3 regions of the Paenibacillus sp. FSL R5-0923 genome follow, and region 2 is predicted to be linked to each of the others. Evidence: riboswitches for the same ligand, from Rfam matches in the RefSeq annotation. Region 2 holds a riboswitch; each other region holds the start of a gene.
The links. A riboswitch is a leader RNA that binds a small molecule or an ion and turns the genes downstream of it on or off. The one in region 2 is predicted to bind cobalamin.

Region 1: another riboswitch for cobalamin. It lies ahead of MKX35_RS01015 (anaerobic ribonucleoside triphosphate reductase); the one in region 2 lies ahead of MKX35_RS25595 (S-layer homology domain-containing protein).
Region 3: another riboswitch for cobalamin. It lies ahead of metE (5-methyltetrahydropteroyltriglutamate--homocysteine S-methyltransferase); the one in region 2 lies ahead of MKX35_RS25595 (S-layer homology domain-containing protein).

The regions. Positions count from the first base shown of each region.
Region 1 is NZ_JBBPAT010000001.1:217,322-222,892, forward strand. It holds tRNA gene MKX35_RS01005 (tRNA-Thr) at 1-48, opposite strand, end outside; gene MKX35_RS01010 (MTH1187 family thiamine-binding protein) at 144-452, opposite strand; cobalamin riboswitch at 827-1,061, shown strand; gene MKX35_RS01015 (anaerobic ribonucleoside triphosphate reductase) at 1,279-3,264, shown strand; gene nrdG (anaerobic ribonucleoside-triphosphate reductase activating protein) at 3,261-3,776, shown strand; gene MKX35_RS01025 (ribonucleoside-diphosphate reductase subunit alpha) at 3,832-5,571, shown strand, end outside.
Region 2 is NZ_JBBPAT010000002.1:114,884-120,454, forward strand. It holds gene MKX35_RS25575 (hypothetical protein) at 1-70, shown strand, start outside; gene MKX35_RS25580 (transposase) at 95-388, shown strand; gene MKX35_RS25585 (cellulase family glycosylhydrolase) at 451-2,172, opposite strand; gene MKX35_RS25590 (hypothetical protein) at 2,392-2,970, shown strand; cobalamin riboswitch at 3,062-3,262, shown strand; gene MKX35_RS25595 (S-layer homology domain-containing protein) at 3,463-5,571, shown strand, end outside.
Region 3 is NZ_JBBPAT010000001.1:2,606,733-2,612,303, forward strand. It holds gene MKX35_RS11525 (ABC transporter permease) at 1-373, shown strand, start outside; gene MKX35_RS11530 (DedA family protein) at 391-1,014, shown strand; gene MKX35_RS11535 (undecaprenyl-diphosphate phosphatase) at 1,064-1,924, shown strand; cobalamin riboswitch at 2,085-2,290, shown strand; gene metE (5-methyltetrahydropteroyltriglutamate--homocysteine S-methyltransferase) at 2,424-4,745, shown strand; gene MKX35_RS11545 (DUF1540 domain-containing protein) at 4,884-5,036, opposite strand.

The sequences.
Region 1 (5,571 bases), on a different contig from region 2:
CGGCCTACGCATTACGAGTGCGTTGCTCTACCCCTGAGCTACACCAGCTTAAGGCTGATTTTTCTGTCAAACAAAAAATATTATACAACTTTCAGCCAGAAACGCAAGCCTATTTCTCCCTATTTCCCTACTCTCCCAAACTGCTATTCCACCTGTAGTTTACGCTCCACAGACTCCAGCTTTCCACGGCTAGTGGAGGGTTTATCGCGGCGGTCGTCTATTTTAAGTGAGGTAGAGACACGCTCTGCACCTGCGGCAAAAGGAGACTCGTGCAGCGCTTCGACTGCAGCAAAAATACGCTGAAGAGGCCCTTCGATGATTGTACCCATGGATGTAAGCTCATAAGTAATCCCTTCTACCGTCTTCAGCACTCGCTGCATATCCGCAACGTAGCTGCTAAGGCTCGTACTACCTGTTCCAATCGGAATAACGGTTACTTCAGCAATAGGCATGAGAATACCTCCTCGGAATTTTAAAGTATGTGTCTCCTTCTATTGTAACAACTCCACCGCTCTCCCACAAATGATCTCAGCTTTATTATGCCCCTTCTTCTTTCCCCAAAATTCTCCGAAATATGACTTTCGCCACAAGTATTTTTTCTAACATGAATTCTAGGGTCATCTGCACTACATTTATGGACTCTTTGTGGCATCTTTTCGGACAATTTATGAATCATTTTTTATATGCCTGTGGATCAATTGTGGATTACTTATGGACAGCCTGTGGATCATTTGTGGAGTACTTTTGAAGAACCCGCTCCCCGCGCGGGTTTTCTAAAAAACTGTTTACAAACACAACATCTTGGGTTATTTTTATCTAACGACAACAAAATATAGTGGAGACAGGCGCTTTGATCCTTTATCGGAATTAGAGCTTAATAGGGAAGTACGGTGAAAATCCGCTGCGGTCCCGCCACTGTAACCGGATGCCCCTTACAAGCTTTTAGAAGCTTAAGATGGGCAGATCTCCTGGCAGAAGCCACTGAGGGGTAAGAGCCCCCTTGGGAAGGCGCTGAGAGGTCCTACGGAAGCCAGGAGACCTGCCTGTTTCGACGACACCAACTATGAGTGCCTGCGAGGAACAGGAACGGTGTCCGCATGCGGTCATCTTCTTAGAGGCCACTACAAATATCTGTGTGGATATTTACATAACGCATCGGGCATTTTCTGCCATCCTCGCTAGAGGATGCTTTTTTTATGAGATCACAATGAATATACGGCCGCTTATGCGGCACCACTTCTTAATGATAGGACGATAGACTGAGAGGAGAGCTATACAATGACGTTGTTGGAGAGACAATTTAACGGTACAACAAATGCACGAGAAGTTCTTTTAGAAGAGCTCATTGATTTAGGACGCGATATTATCGACAGCCGGGATTTGGACTTGCTGCGCGAGAATGCCAATTTGAACGGAGAGAGTTTCTCCGGTAAAATGAGCAAGTTCGGCAGTGAATATTCAAAATGGTACGCCCGCAACTTTACGATGCCACCGCAGCTAGTGCAAGCCATTGATGACAATGTCGTCTATGTGCATGATCTGGATCAATACGCAATCGGAACGACTAACTGCATTTTTATCCCGTTTGATAAGCTTCTCCGCGAAGGCTTCAACACCGGCAACGGCAGTGTTCGTCCTCCGAACTCCATAATGACAGCTATGTCACTGGTAGCAATTATTTTTCAATCCCAGCAAAATGCTCAATATGGCGGCGTATCCGCCAATAAGCTCGACTATGATCTAGCACCTTATGTAACCAAATCCTTCGCTAAGCTGTTCCGCAAGGGTCTGGATTATTTTGATGAGGGACAAGCTAATGATTCTTTGGGCGAGATTACAATGAGTCGGACCGATCTGGCGGAGTTATATCCAAAAGCGTTTCGTTTTGCACTAAAGGAAACCGAAATCGAAACCCTGCAAGCGGCTGAAAGTATGGTACATAACCTCAATACCATGTCCAGCCGATCCGGTGGGCAAATTCCGTTTACCAGCATCAATTATGGTACTTGTACTTCACCAGAAGGTCAGCTTGTGATCAGCTCCCTGCTAACAGCAACGATGAACGGACTTGGCAGCGGAGAAACACCTGTGTTCCCGATTCAAATCTTCAAATGCAAGCAAGGAGTCAATCAACAGCAAGGCGATCCTAACTATGAATTGTTCCTAAAAGCGGCGGAATGTTCTGCACGCAGACTATATCCGAACTTCGCTAATCTGGACGCTCCGCTCAACTTGCAGTATTATGATCCAAGTGATCCTGATACGGAATTTGCTACAATGGGCTGCCGCACCCGAGTGCTCGGTGACCGTTTTGGGCGTAATCATTGCTCCGGGAAGGGCAACCTTTCCTTTAATACACTGAATCTGGTTCGTCTCGGTCTGGCACACGGCACAGTAACAGGCCGACGTACCGTCGCAGACGAAGCTGGCTTCTATGAGGATCTAAATCACTATATGGATATTGCGCTGGAAGGACTTCTTCATCGTTTCCACATCCAAAGCGCGCAAAAAGCTAAAGCATCCGATTTCATGATGCGAGAAGGCGTCTGGGAAGGCGGCGAAAATCTCGCTCCTGAAGACTCTGTAGGCGAACTGCTGAAGCATGGTAGTCTGTCGCTTGGCTTCATCGGTATGGCGGAATGCATGAAAGCCATGTATGGCAAACACCATGGCGAGGATATGGAAGTCCATGCCAAGGCTGTGGCTATCGTGCGTCACATGCGGGAGTATTGCGACCTTAAAAGTGAGGAACTTAATCTCAACATTACCTTGTTCGCAACACCAGCAGAGGGCCTGTCCGGCAAATTCACCAAGATTGATCGCAAGGTACTGGGTTCTATTCCGGGCGTAACTGACCGTGAGTATTATACGAACTCTTTCCACATCCCTGTATACTACGATCTAGGTGCTGCTCAGAAGATCAGCTTGGAAGCTCCTTTCCATGAATACTGCAATGCCGGGGCTATTTCTTATGTCGAATTAAATGGCAATGCCCGCAGCAATCCATCTGCTTTTATCAAAATCATTAAATATGCACTAGAACAACAGGTCAGCTACTTCAGCATTAACCATCCGATTGACCGCTGCTCCAGCTGCGGATACGAAGGTGTAATTGGGACAAACTGTCCTTCCTGCAACGCACATGAGAATGACGTGCACATCCGTCGTTTGCGCAGAGTTACAGGTTATTTAACTGGCGACTATCAGACCCGCTTCAATGCCGCCAAACAAGCCGAAGTACGGGATCGCGTTAAGCATTTATGAATATTTGCGGATACTATCCGGAGTCGATTAACGAGGGAGAGGGCATGCGGGCCGTCCTCTTCATCAGCGGCTGCCGTCATCGTTGCCCGGGATGCTTTAATCCCGAGACATGGAACTTTAAATATGGAGAATTCTTCACCTTAGAACGTCAACATGAAATCATTGCAGAAATCGCCGCTAACCCTTTGCTGGATGGTCTAACACTGGCAGGCGGCGATCCTTTTTTCTCGGCAGAAGAGGTACTTGGGTTCATTCATGAGCTTCGCGCCGTGCTCCCTGGCTTCCCCATCTGGATTTACAGTGGTTATACGTATGAGGAACTAACCGCCCTTCCCGGTTCGCCGGAGTGGAATCTACTTACACAGTGTCAGGTATTAATAGATGGACGTTTTATAGAAGAATTGAAAGATACTACACTTCCTTACCGAGGAAGCTCTAACCAACGCATAATCGACATTCCGGCCAGTACGAACGGCTCGGAGGTCTTTCTGTGGCAGCCTACTGCGCTATAATATATCAATTTTTGATATTCAAAATTAATCCAAAATAAGAAGGGATGAAATAACCATGCCACAATTCGTAGTAAAACCAGATAATCGCCAACTGGCTTTTGATGAGAAGCGCCTTTCCGTATACGCCGACCGTATCTTAGAAGGTCTTGATCAACTAAATAAAGAAACATTGCTGCGGGGAGTAATTTCCAAACTGCGTCGTGACTCCGTAAGCGGAGAAGAAATTAGCAATGCCTTCACCATGAGTGCTCTAGAGCTTGTAACGAAAGAAGAGCCTACTTGGAAGTTTGCAGCTGCCCGTGCCCTTCTGACTACCCTTTATAAAAAAGCAGCCGTTCATCGCCGCTATAAAGCTTATCCAGAAGAGCCTTACGGTGAGCTGTACCCGCTAATTACGGATCTCGTAAAAAAAGGAATCTATCGTGAAGAGCTTCTAAGTCATTACACCAAAGAACAAATTATCGAACTAGGTGGGTGTATCGATTATACACGCGATCTTTTGTTTGACTATATCGGTCTGCTTACGCTATCCGACCGTTATTTGGCGCATGATTTTGACGGCCGTGTAATGGAGCTTCCACAAGAACGTTATATGATTATTGCTATGTACCTGATGCACCGTGAACCAGCTGAGAAACGTCTTGAGCTTGTAAAAGAAGCTTACTGGGCTATGAGCAACATCTACATGACAGCTGCTACCCCTACAATGTCCAATGCCGGCAAAAAGGTCGCTGGACAGCTATCCAGCTGCTTCATTGATACGGTAGACGATTCCCTAGAGGGTATCTTTGACTCTAATACAGACGTAGCGCGCCTTAGCAAAATGGGTGGCGGTATCGGCGTCTACCTTGGTAAAGTACGGGCACGTGGTTCGGATATCCGTGGCCATAAGAACACTAGCTCCGGCGTAATTCCTTGGATTCGCCAATTGAACAATACAGCAGTCAGTGTAGACCAGCTCGGAACACGTAAAGGTGCTGTCGCTGTCTACCTTGATGTATTCCATAAAGATATTCTCGCTTTCCTCGATCTTAAACTAAATAATGGTGACGAGCGTATGCGTGCACATGACGTATTCCACGGTGTAACCCTGCCGGACTTGTTCATGGAAGCCGTTGAATCACGCAGCCACTGGAACCTCTTCTGCCCACATGAAGTGAAGAAGGTTATGGGCTGGACGGATGAGAACGGTCGTCCGCTTGGTCTGGAAGACTTCTACGATGAAGAGCTTGGTAAAGGCACTTTCCGTGAAAAATATGCTGAAGCTACAGCCAATTTGGAATTGTCCCGTATTACCGTTCCTGCGATCGACATCATGAAACGGATTATGAAATCACAGCTTGAAACAGGTACTCCATATATGTTCTACCGTGATACGGTTAACCGGACGAACCCGAACCGTCACCAAGGTATGGTCTTCTCTTCCAACCTGTGCACAGAAATTATGCAGAATCAATCCGCTACCGTTATTGAACAGGAAGAATTAGTAACCAAAGATGGCAAGACCCGGATTGTTATCTCCAAAATCCCTGGCGATTTCGTAGTCTGCAACCTGAATTCGATTCACTTGGCACGTGCGATTCCAGCTGGTGTGCTGGAAAGACTTGTACCTATCCAAGTACGTATGCTGGACAACGTAATCGACATTAATAATATTGAAGTTCTGCAAGCACAATACACGAACAGCCAATACCGCGCAGTGGGTCTCGGCACATTCGGCTTGCATCACCTATTGGCACTCAAGGGCATTCGTTGGGAATCTGATGAAGCCGTAGAATATAACAACCATTTGTAT
Region 2 (5,571 bases):
GCCAGGTGTTGATATCGAGTGGACAGTGAATGCCGAGGGGCAAATCGAAAGTGTTGAACTGGAGGATTAAAGAGATACAGAGGTGGCTGGCTAAATGAAATTTCTAATCGTATTTGGCAGTATAGTGGTTCCCGTCGCCATGCTAATGATACAACGGAAATGGATAAAGTGGCGTATTGTTTTTAATGTAACTTCTGTGTTGTCTACGCTTATTTTAGGTAATATTTCTGCCCTAGCTATATATGAAATATTAAGAGATAACACGGTATTTATGACCTCGATCCATGCGATTTTTTTGAATCCAATGTTTCTTTTAACGGGAGCATATCTTGGAGTATATCTGGTCTATCGCTTGATGTTGATGACGTATGAAGAAGTATATGTATGATGTAGTTAAAAAAGGAGTGTCCCCGTGAAGGGACACTCCTTTTTTATATTATACAGCGAAAGCTAAGAAGACTTTCCTACAACGTTTGTTCCACTCTTCGTGATCTTGTACGTAAGGATATCACCATTCCAGAAGTGGAATTTCAAGATGACCTCTCCATCTTTAACATCTTTAAAGAAGGCTGGAAGCAGCTTGATTTCTTTCGTGTTATAAGAGGGTGAGAACGTATTGCCGAACTCCTTGAATGGTGTCCAGTCTTGCGGGCCTGCATTGCCACCAGCGGTATAGACAGCCTCCATCGTGGCAAGCTGGTTACCATTAAAGGTAGTTGGAATCACAAACGATTCAGTCGTACCTTTGGCATCACTTAATTTGGCAGTGTCATTCACGATGATCTTTAGTCTCCACGCAACACCTTTGTTGAATTTCAACGTTAACACAGCATTTTCACCGTATTTTTGGGAAGCTGTGAGTTTTTTGAGTTGGCTGGCTTTGAGTGTCAGCTCCTCGCCATTCAAGGTGTAATCTTTTCCCTTTGTTAGATACTTCCCATTTGCACTAATCGTGGTTAGCTTATTGCCGTTTAGGTTCAGCTTCACCTTGGTGTCTTTGATCGCTGCACCTTTTTTTAGATAGACCAGATCGCTTTCAGTGCTGGAGGAACGTTCCTTCAGACCAGACATTAATACACCCTGCAGCTCAGAATCGGACCACTTATACGTTTTGCGGTTGAAATGCTGCCCATTATCCCAGAGCATGGAGGTCATTTTCTTTTCTTTTAAATAATAGGTAAGGTACTCGAAGAATTTCAGCTTCTCGCCTTGTTCAATCACACCTGTATCTTTATCGAATCCTAGCAGTCCAAACTCACCAACGATAACAGGGATTCCTTTGGCTACGAAAGTGTTGTAAACGTTATCAAAAGTTTGGGTGATATCGTTTTTTGTATCTTTTTCAAACGTGGTGTAACCAGCGATATTCACACTGAACGGCCAGAAGCCATAGTAGTGAACGGTCGCAATTATGTTCGGATCGTTAAGAGCTGTAATCGTCTTGTAGAGCTGATCCATTCTAGGTTGGGTAGGAGAAGTCTCTAATGAAGGTAGCACTAGCGGACGGACATCATTTTTTCCACCTGAGTTTCGAACGATCTGATGGAAGGAATTGTTGAGCTCTGCAAGCATTTGTTCCATCTTCGCTTCATCCGTACTTCCGCCATCCGTGAAACGAGGTTCATTAATGCTTTCGAACATCAGCTTATCGGATTTATCCTTGAAGCGGTCCGCAATTTGAGTCCATGCTGCATTATAACGCGCCAGCGTCTCATCATGCTTCTCTTCCATATGACTTACCCATAACCAGGAGTCGTGATGGACATTGATCATTACATATAACTTGGCGTCTAGCGCCCAGCCTACAACTTCTTCGACACGGTTGAGGTAAGCTTGATCAATGGTGTAGTTCGGTGCTTCACCTATGTGTGAATCCCAAGTGATAGGAATCCGGATACTTTTGTAGCCTTGTGCGGCGATTTTCTTAATCAGTTCTTGGGTCACACGCGGATTGCCCCAGGAGGTTTCATCCTCACCTGTAGCATCTAGAGTATTGCCAAGGTTCCAACCGGGCTGCATATCGTCTACATAGGATTGGATCTTACTCTTTGGTGCTGCCTTAGCTTGTTGCTCGTCCTTAGTGGCAGCGGCGGCAATGGATGAGAACAAAGAGAGCAGAAGAGCGGTGACAAGGGTCAATGATAAGAATGATTTCTGGATTCGAGTAGTCATTGAATTCTCCTTTGTAAGATCATTTTTGAGGATGCTTAAACCTGACCTTCCTTAGTACTTTGGTGCTTAGATGAACACGTACACCTCCATGAATTCATTGTAAACGCTTACCAAATACCCTAACATAGAATAATTTCAACGAGTACCTTACTAATTTGTGGTAAATTCATATATGAATTAGTGATTTGTAGTGATTCCAAAGTTATGGAGGGCAATCCAGTGAGCAGATTTCATTACATAGGCTCGGCTACAGAGCTTCCGTTAGGAGAAAGAGGCAGTGTACCGTCAGCAAAGACATATAATGAAGTGAAAAATTCCCCGGAGTATAAGAAACAAAGAGAGGCTCAGCGCCTGCAAGGTATAATTCCTTTGGATGACATCGCAGATCTATCTCATTTAAGAGATGAGGATTGTCTTGTATACGACTCGGAAGAAGATGCAGCGGGTATTTTTATAGAGGAACTTGGGTATTGGAACGATGAGATTCGCAAGCATTTTCGGAGTCCATATGTGTTTCGGATTTCACCGAATTGGGGCGGCTTCTCTGTATCCCCTAAGCTAAAAGATACTCTACCGGGATCGTATAACGCCTCACTCAAGTGTTGTCGGGAGTTATTTAGGCTTATGACAGATTATGGGGTATCTGGTGCCGAGTTTGAGCTTTATACATGCTGGGCTGAGGAAGAAGGGCTCCCACGTAATAAAAAGTATGATCGAATCTTTGATTTGGCCTCTTTGTCACTGGAGGATGGTTTTGAGCTGAGAGAAAAAGAGTATATTGTGGTTAAAATGATTTGATATTCAATAGGATTATCGCTAACTACTCGTTATACAAAAAACAAATATTGCATGACAAAAGCATATATATTAGATATGATGAAGCATGGAAAAATTAATATTAGCAATAGGTGCCAATTATGAATGTTTCGGAAATACAATCATAGATTGGTTAAATGGAAAGCGGGTGTGAATCCCGCGCGGTCCCGCCGCTGTGAAAGAGGAGTCCTTGCAAGGTACCACTGGGAAACTGGGAAGGTAGCAAGGGTGATGATACTTGAGCCAGAATATCTGCCTGTTTCTGATACACCGTTAAACTCTACGAGCGATAGAGAGGTGTTTGATATAGTATATGCCTGCTATTGTTGCGGTTCACTATCTTAAACCTCTTGACGTTATGTTGAGTGGTTTTTTTTTGTGAATGCCATCCCTTAATGGGTGGCGCTGGTGTTTTTTCTCGCTGGGTTTAATTCTGTTTTTTATCATAGGAAAAGAAGGGAAGGGTTATGAAACATGAAGAAAAATAAGTTTTTAGCTTGGTTACTTATTGTAGCTGTATTCATCACGACATTCTCTACAAGTGTAATTCCGGCTCATGCAGATGGAGCAAGCTCTACGCTTAAAGGGTACGCAACTGTATCTGTAGAGAAGTTCACATTGGGTCAAGGATATATTAAGGAACCTATTAAAGTTCCGATCTACGAAGGGGACAATGGCGCATCTTTAATTATGCGTGCGCTAGGAGAGGGCAATTATAAATATTTAGGAGATATAAATAGTAGCTTTTATCTATCTGAAGTTAAAGATAATGCCAGAGATGAAGTGAATATTCCGAAATATATTTTAGATATGATCTCAGCTGGTGGGATGACAGTAGGAACTAAAGTAAATCAACAATGGTTGAGTCAGTTTGACTACACCCCCATGTCTGGTTGGATGTATGCAGTAAATAATGAATTTCCTCCAGTTGGTTTTTCTCAATATGATCCTCAAGATGGTGACATCATCCGAACTCAGTTCACCACGTATGGCTATGGTTCTGATCTTGGTGGTGGTTGGGGAGAACTACCAATTCAACTTGCCAATAAGGACGCTTTAACTGCTGAAATTGCAGAGATTAACAGCGATCCGAATAAAGAAAGTATTTTGGATAGAACTGTAGTACAATCGGCAGTCTACCAAGCCTATTCCGTGCTCGAAAATATTGAAAGCTCTCAAGTAAGTGTAGATCATGCGCTTGTCGGGCTTACCAATTCTTTGGATATAGAGCCACCTGTTATTACTGTAAGTGGTATTCAGGATAAACAGGAAGTGTCCGATAAAGATTTAAGTTTCAGAGTAGTTGTCACAGACAATATATTTAAAGATATCATGCCAGCAGTAAAACTTAATGGAGTCGTTCTATCTGCTACTAATGGTGAGTACAAAGCATCTCTAAGCCCAGGTAGTAATGTAATCACTGTAACGGCAGTAGACGGAGCAGAAAATAGAGTAGAGAAAACATATCAAATTACCTACAAGCTGAATGCTACCACTGGCGCAAAGGAACAGTTAGATAAAAGCTTGGCCTATATTTTAAAAACGGTAAAGAATCCGTCATTTGGTACTGGCAGTGGGGAATGGTCGATCTTATCTTTAGCACGTGCCAACTACGAAGTACCAAGTGGTTATTATGATCTCTATTACAACAACGTAGCTAAGAAAGTAACAGAATTAATGAAGGATGGAAAACTCGATGCTATTAAAAGCACAGAGCATTCCAGAGCGATTCTAGGACTTACCTCGATCGGGAAGGATATCACGAATGTTGCGGGTAATAATCTAATCAATGCACTCGCTGATTATCAATATGTTCAGAAGCAAGGGATTAATGGTCCCATATTTGCACTGATTGCCTTAGATAGTCGTACGTACGAGATCCCCGTTCTATTCCCTGAGCCTGATAAAGATGGGGTAATATATCAGACTACAAGAGAGAATTTGATTAAGTATATTTTAGATAAAGAAATCAAAAAAGGTACAGCGGACGCCGGAGGTTGGGCATTAGGCCCAGCAAAAGCTGATACCGATATTACTGCGATGGCTATGCAAGCTCTTGCGCCTTATTATGCAACTAATCCAAATGTAAAAGCTGCCGTGGATCGGGCGATTGCATGGTTATCGAGTACGCAAAATGCTCAAGGTGGATATACAAGCTGGGGAAGCACAAGCAGTGAGAGCATCGCACAGGTTATTGTGGCTTTAACTGGCGTAGGCGTAGATCCGCACAGTGACATTAAATTTGTAAAAGAAGGAAATTCGCTTATAGACGCGCTACTTACCTTTGCTGGACCGGATGGTGGATTTAAGCATACTCTCACCGGAAAAGTAGATGGAATGGCAACGGATCAAGGTACGTATGCACTTGTTGCTTATGATCGTCTGATTAATCATAAGAACCGTCTGTATGATATGAATGATGAAAAGCCGGGACCTGAACAACCAGAAGATCCAGAAGAGATAGAAGTACAGATCCCATCAGGAGATAAACCAGAAATTAAAATTCCAGAGGGCGATAATTATGATTACATCATTCCGATACGCCCCGAAGATAGCAACAAAGAAATCACAGTGGAAATCCCA
Region 3 (5,571 bases), on a different contig from region 2:
CAACACGATGCTATTCGCTTCTTTACTGGTGGGTACTGTCTTTTTCATTGCAGCAGGCAGCTTCCTTTACTTCCGGCTGTATACAGATCTAGATCATGATCGTCATCAATATTCTACATTGTCCAAAATGGGACTTACAGATCAAGAGCTAAACCGAATTGTAACGATACAATTGTCGTTGTTGTTTTTTGTTCCGGTTGGGGTAGCTATTTTGCATAGTGTGTTTGCCTTTATTGCGCTTCAGCGGTTGTTTTACTTATCTATTGCTGTGGAGACCGGGGCGGTTTTATTGGGATATTTGGCTGTCCAGGGACTTTACTTCTTTTTTATTCGCAGCCGTTATTTACGCAACTTGAAGAAGAACTTGATCTGAATAATGGGGGTTACGAAATGCAAGTATGGATTACAGATTTTATGGAGCAGTTTGGTTACTTTGGTATTTTCCTGATGCTCGCTTTTGAAAATATATTTCCACCGATTCCTTCCGAAGTGATCCTTCCTTTTGGCGGATTCATGACAACCACAACGAATTTGACCATTCCTGGTGTAATTATTGCTGCTACGCTTGGCTCACTGCTGGGTGCAGTAATTCTCTATTATATCGGTCGTTTGTTGGATGTAAATCGCTTGGAAAAGATCGTTGAACGCTGGGGCGGCCTACTCCGGATTAGCAAAAAGGACATCCACAAGGCTGACGCTTGGTTTGACAAATATGGCTATTGGACCGTATTATTTTGTCGGATGGTTCCACTAGTGCGTAGTTTGATTTCGATCCCTGCAGGGATGTCGGGCATGAAATTTGGAGTGTTTATGATCTTCACAACGATTGGTACGCTGGGATGGAATCTATTGCTGGTGCTTATTGGTGCGGCATTGGGTGAGTCCTGGGAAGACATCGCCATGTATATGGATATGTACTCCAACGTAGTGTACGTGCTTCTTGCAGGTGGAGTAGTGATCCTTGGGTATTTGTTCTTCCGCAAGCGCAGCCGGAAAATGAACACCGAAGGTTGAGCCGAGAAGGACATATAGATAAAAGTTATGATTAAAAGGAGGAGAACAAATGGAGCTATTAACGATTATTAAAGCTATTATTTTGGGAATTGTTGAAGGATTGACTGAATTTGCTCCGGTATCCTCCACAGGTCATATGATTATTGTTGATGATATGTGGTTAAAATCGACAGAGTTATTTGGGCAATATACGGCCAATACGTTCAAAGTGGTTATACAGCTGGGGTCAATATTAGCAGTTGTAGTTATTTTTAGAAATAGGTTCATTGAATTGCTGGGCTTAAAGCGCTTCAGCCGCAAGCAGTTGGATCCTGTAACCGAGCAACAACCACAGCTTGAAAAAGGCGGCCACCTGAAGCTTACACAGGTGCTTGTAGGTTTAGTGCCAGCAGGCGTGCTGGGGGTTCTGTTTAATGATTATATTGACGAGCATTTATTCTCTACATCCACCGTGTTAATCGGTCTAGTAGTCGGTGCTGTATTAATGATTATTGCGGATCTATTCGGACCAAAGAAGATTCAAACGGAGAGTGTCGATCAGATTACATATAAGCAGGCGCTAGGTGTTGGTCTGGTCCAGTGCTTCTCCTTGTGGCCGGGATTTTCTCGTTCCGGGTCGACGATTTCTGGTGGTGTTCTTCTGGGTATGAGTCATCGCGCTGCTGCTGATTTCACGTTTATTATGGCTGTTCCAATCATGGCAGGCGCCAGTTTACTCTCACTGATGAAGAACTGGCAATATTTCACCATCGATGCCCTGCCGTTCTTCATTGCAGGCTTTATCAGTGCCTTTGTATTTGCACTATTATCGATGCGTTTCTTCTTGAAATTGATCAACCGGATTAAGCTTTTACCATTTGCTATATATCGCATAGTACTTGCTGCAGTAGTATATTTCGTGTTTTTCTAAATCCGTTATAAGGAATCGATATAACAAAAGCCCCCGTAATCTATTGCAGATGACGGGGGCTTTCACGTATGATGACATCAGATTTAAGACACTCACTTTATCCTTATAATTCTCGCATAAACGCTTACCGTCCTTAAAAGGACGCTGAAGGCGTTTTAGCTTGACAATATCGGAGACAGGTGCTTGCCGGAAATTAGTAATTCGGTAGGCTTAATAGGGAAATTCGGTTTGAAGCCGATGCGGTCCCGCCACTGTAACGGAAGAGTCCATAGCAACATATGTCACTGGCAATTTACTACTGCTGGGAAGACTGCTAAGGATGCTGACACCGCTAGCCAGGAGACCTGCCTGTTTCAACAGCACTGCTTCACCTACGGAGGATAGGAAGGTGTTAGACGTTAACCATAGGTATATTATGGGCGTCTTTCCCTTTGACTTTTTTAGGGAAGGGCGCTCTTTTTTAAAGGAATGCAAGTGATATCGAGTCCAAAATAAGAAGATGGAGAAGGGGAGCTGCAAAGTGACGAACAAAGTAAAAGTAAGCAATCTTGGCTATCCAAGAATCGGAAAAAACCGCGAGTGGAAGAAAACGTTGGAAGCCTTCTGGGCGGGAAAAATAAATGAGGAAGCGTTCCGTACTGAAATGACAGGAATTCAGCTTCAGCATTTGAAGACTCAGCAGGAGGCAGGAATTGATTTAATTCCGGTAAATGATTTTACGTTCTACGATCATGTGCTAGATACAGCTGTAATGTTCGGGATCGTACCTCCACGTTATGCGTATGATGGTGGCGACATTGGGCTTGATCTTTATTTTGCGATGGCTAGAGGAAATGCTGAGGCTACCGCTTGCGAGATGACTAAATGGTTCAATACGAACTATCATTACATCGTTCCAGAGATCGGTGCACAAACGCCGCGTCTGACCGAGAATAAACCACTGGCAGCTTATCGTTTTGCCAAGTCCCAAGCGGGAATTGAGGGTAAACCTGTGGTTTTAGGCCTTTATACATTCCTTAAGTTGTCAAAAGGTTTTGCATCTGCGGATATTGCGAAGATTGCTGCTCGGTTTCTTCCGGTTTACGTTCAGCTGTTGCAGGAACTGAAGCAAGAAGGAGTAAGCTGGGTACAAATTGATGAGCCAGCGATTGTTACAGGAATAAATGAATCAGAATTATCATTACTTAACTCGATTTACACAGAAATTGCTGAATCCGTGCCTGGATTAAATATTATTCTGCAGACTTACTTTGAAGCTGCTGAACCGCTGGAGGCACTGTTCAAGCTTCCGGTACAAGGTTTAGGTCTTGATTTTGTCCATGATGGCGGGACGAACCTGGCATCGATTGAACGTCTTGGCTGGCCTGAGGATAAGTGGCTGGGAGCGGGTATTATTGACGGACGCAACATCTGGCGCTCGGATCTGGATGCTAAGCTGCAGCTGATCGAGAAGCTGAGTGTACATGTACCGCTTGATCGTCTTATTCTACAGCCTTCTTGCAGTTTGCTGCATGTTCCGGTTACTGTTCAGGGTGAGGTGAAGCTGAAGGCCACCGTCAAGGCTGCTTTAGCTTTTGCTGATGAGAAGCTTAGAGAGCTTGGCCTGCTTGCTGCAGCCTTAGAGGGTACAGCAGAAGCTGCTGCTGCGTTGACAGCCAGTCGCGAAGCCCTTACTGCCTTCCGTGCACTTCCTGAACGCGGTCGTAAGGATGTGGCCGAGCAAGTTCTCGGACTTGCAGATTTACCAGACCAACGTAGCCTACCTTTTGCTGAGCGCCTGAAGGTGCAGCAGGAGAAGTGGCAGCTGCCACTTCTGCCAACGACAACAATCGGAAGCTTTCCACAGACCGTAGAAGTGCGCCAGGCAAGGTTGAAATGGCGTAAAGGCGTATGGAATCAAGAGCGTTACGACGGGTTCGTTCGTGAGCAGATTGCAGATGCAATCACTTTCCAAGAAAAGCTGGGTCTGGATGTACTCGTGCACGGTGAGTTCGAAAGAACCGATATGGTGGAGTTTTTCGGGGAGAAGTTGGATGGTTACTTATTTACTAGTAATGGCTGGGTTCAATCCTACGGATCACGCTGCGTTAAGCCACCAGTTATTTATGCGGATATAGCTTTTATCCAGCCTATGACTGTAAAAGAAAGCGTCTATGCTCAGTCGTTAACTTCCCTTCCTGTTAAAGGTATGTTGACTGGTCCTGTTACGATTCTCAATTGGTCTTTCGTACGTGATGATCTTAGTCGGGAAGCAGTAGCGAATCAAATTGCCTTAGCGCTCCGTCATGAAGTTAAAGCTTTGGAGGATGCAGGCATAGAGATGATTCAAGTAGATGAACCGGCTATCCGTGAAGGACTTCCTTTGAAGGCGGAAGATCATGAGGCATACTTGAATTGGGCGGTGAAGTCGTTCCGTATCGCGACGAATCATGTGAAGGCTACGACACAAATTCATACCCACATGTGCTATAGCGAATTTAATGACATGATAGACTCCATTTCAGCGATGGATGCGGATGTTATCTCTATTGAGACTTCACGTAGCCATGGGGAACTGATCGTTAGCTTTGAGGAGCAGGAGTATGATAAAGGAATTGGTCTTGGTGTATATGATATCCATAGTCCACGGGTTCCTGCAGTAGAAGAGATGACAGCTAATATTGATCGTGCGCTGCGGGTGCTTGATCCTGAACAGTTCTGGATTAATCCGGATTGCGGTCTTAAGACACGTGGCTGGCAGGAGACAGAAGATGCACTTCGTAACATGGTAAAGGCTGCCGCTATTGCAAGAGAAAATGCAGGAGTTAGTGCTTCCAAATAACATAAGAAGTATACAATAAATCATAGCCGGGGAATTTCTCCCTGGCTTTTTATTTCAGCCACTTGATAATAATTCTCATTCTTGATAGAATGAGAAAAGAAAAGAAGGAACCGTGGAGGGTCCCTTCAAATCATCACCTTATTTGCTTTCGAAAGTCTTGCAATCTGTTTCTTCTGCACGTGTAGGTTCTTGGGAGCTGTGGAAAGCTACAAAGATAGAATCAGCACTGCATTTGTTCTCTTCTGCCCAGTGGGTGCAGGAGTTAACTTCGCAAATTACGTCTTTTGCCATGAGGGTTCACCTCCCCTTTTAGTAATAGACAGCATTATTAAAAAACTTCTCTGTTCAACAAGGTGGAGCTTGTCCGAACAGAACCGTGTTCTGCCCTCATTCATTATGAATAGAGGGTTTTTTGGTATTTTTTTACGTGTTTAGACGTGGTAATTGTACCAAATAAAGTGCGTGTAAGCAAATGAGTTATTCGAATGGTTATGGTGTCCCATATGTCACTAGAAGTGGTTTGACTAGAAGAATCTCTCAGCCTGTATACAACAGTGCTTCTGTAAATTCGTTGTTAAACATTAGCTTTTCAGTATCTCAAGGCTATATTGCGAATACAAGCTTTAGTGTAACCGCAAAACAAACAGTGGCAAGCTTATTAAGCGGTTTTATGCCATTAAACAAAGCACTTCTAACCCAGGTTGATTTTTGCTCGAAAAATAATAGCTTAAACTAAAAGAGTTGCAGAAATGCGACTCTTTTTTTATTTAGAGAGCATAATTCAAAAGAAACTGTTCATAATTCCATTTTTCAGTGCAACCTTCCA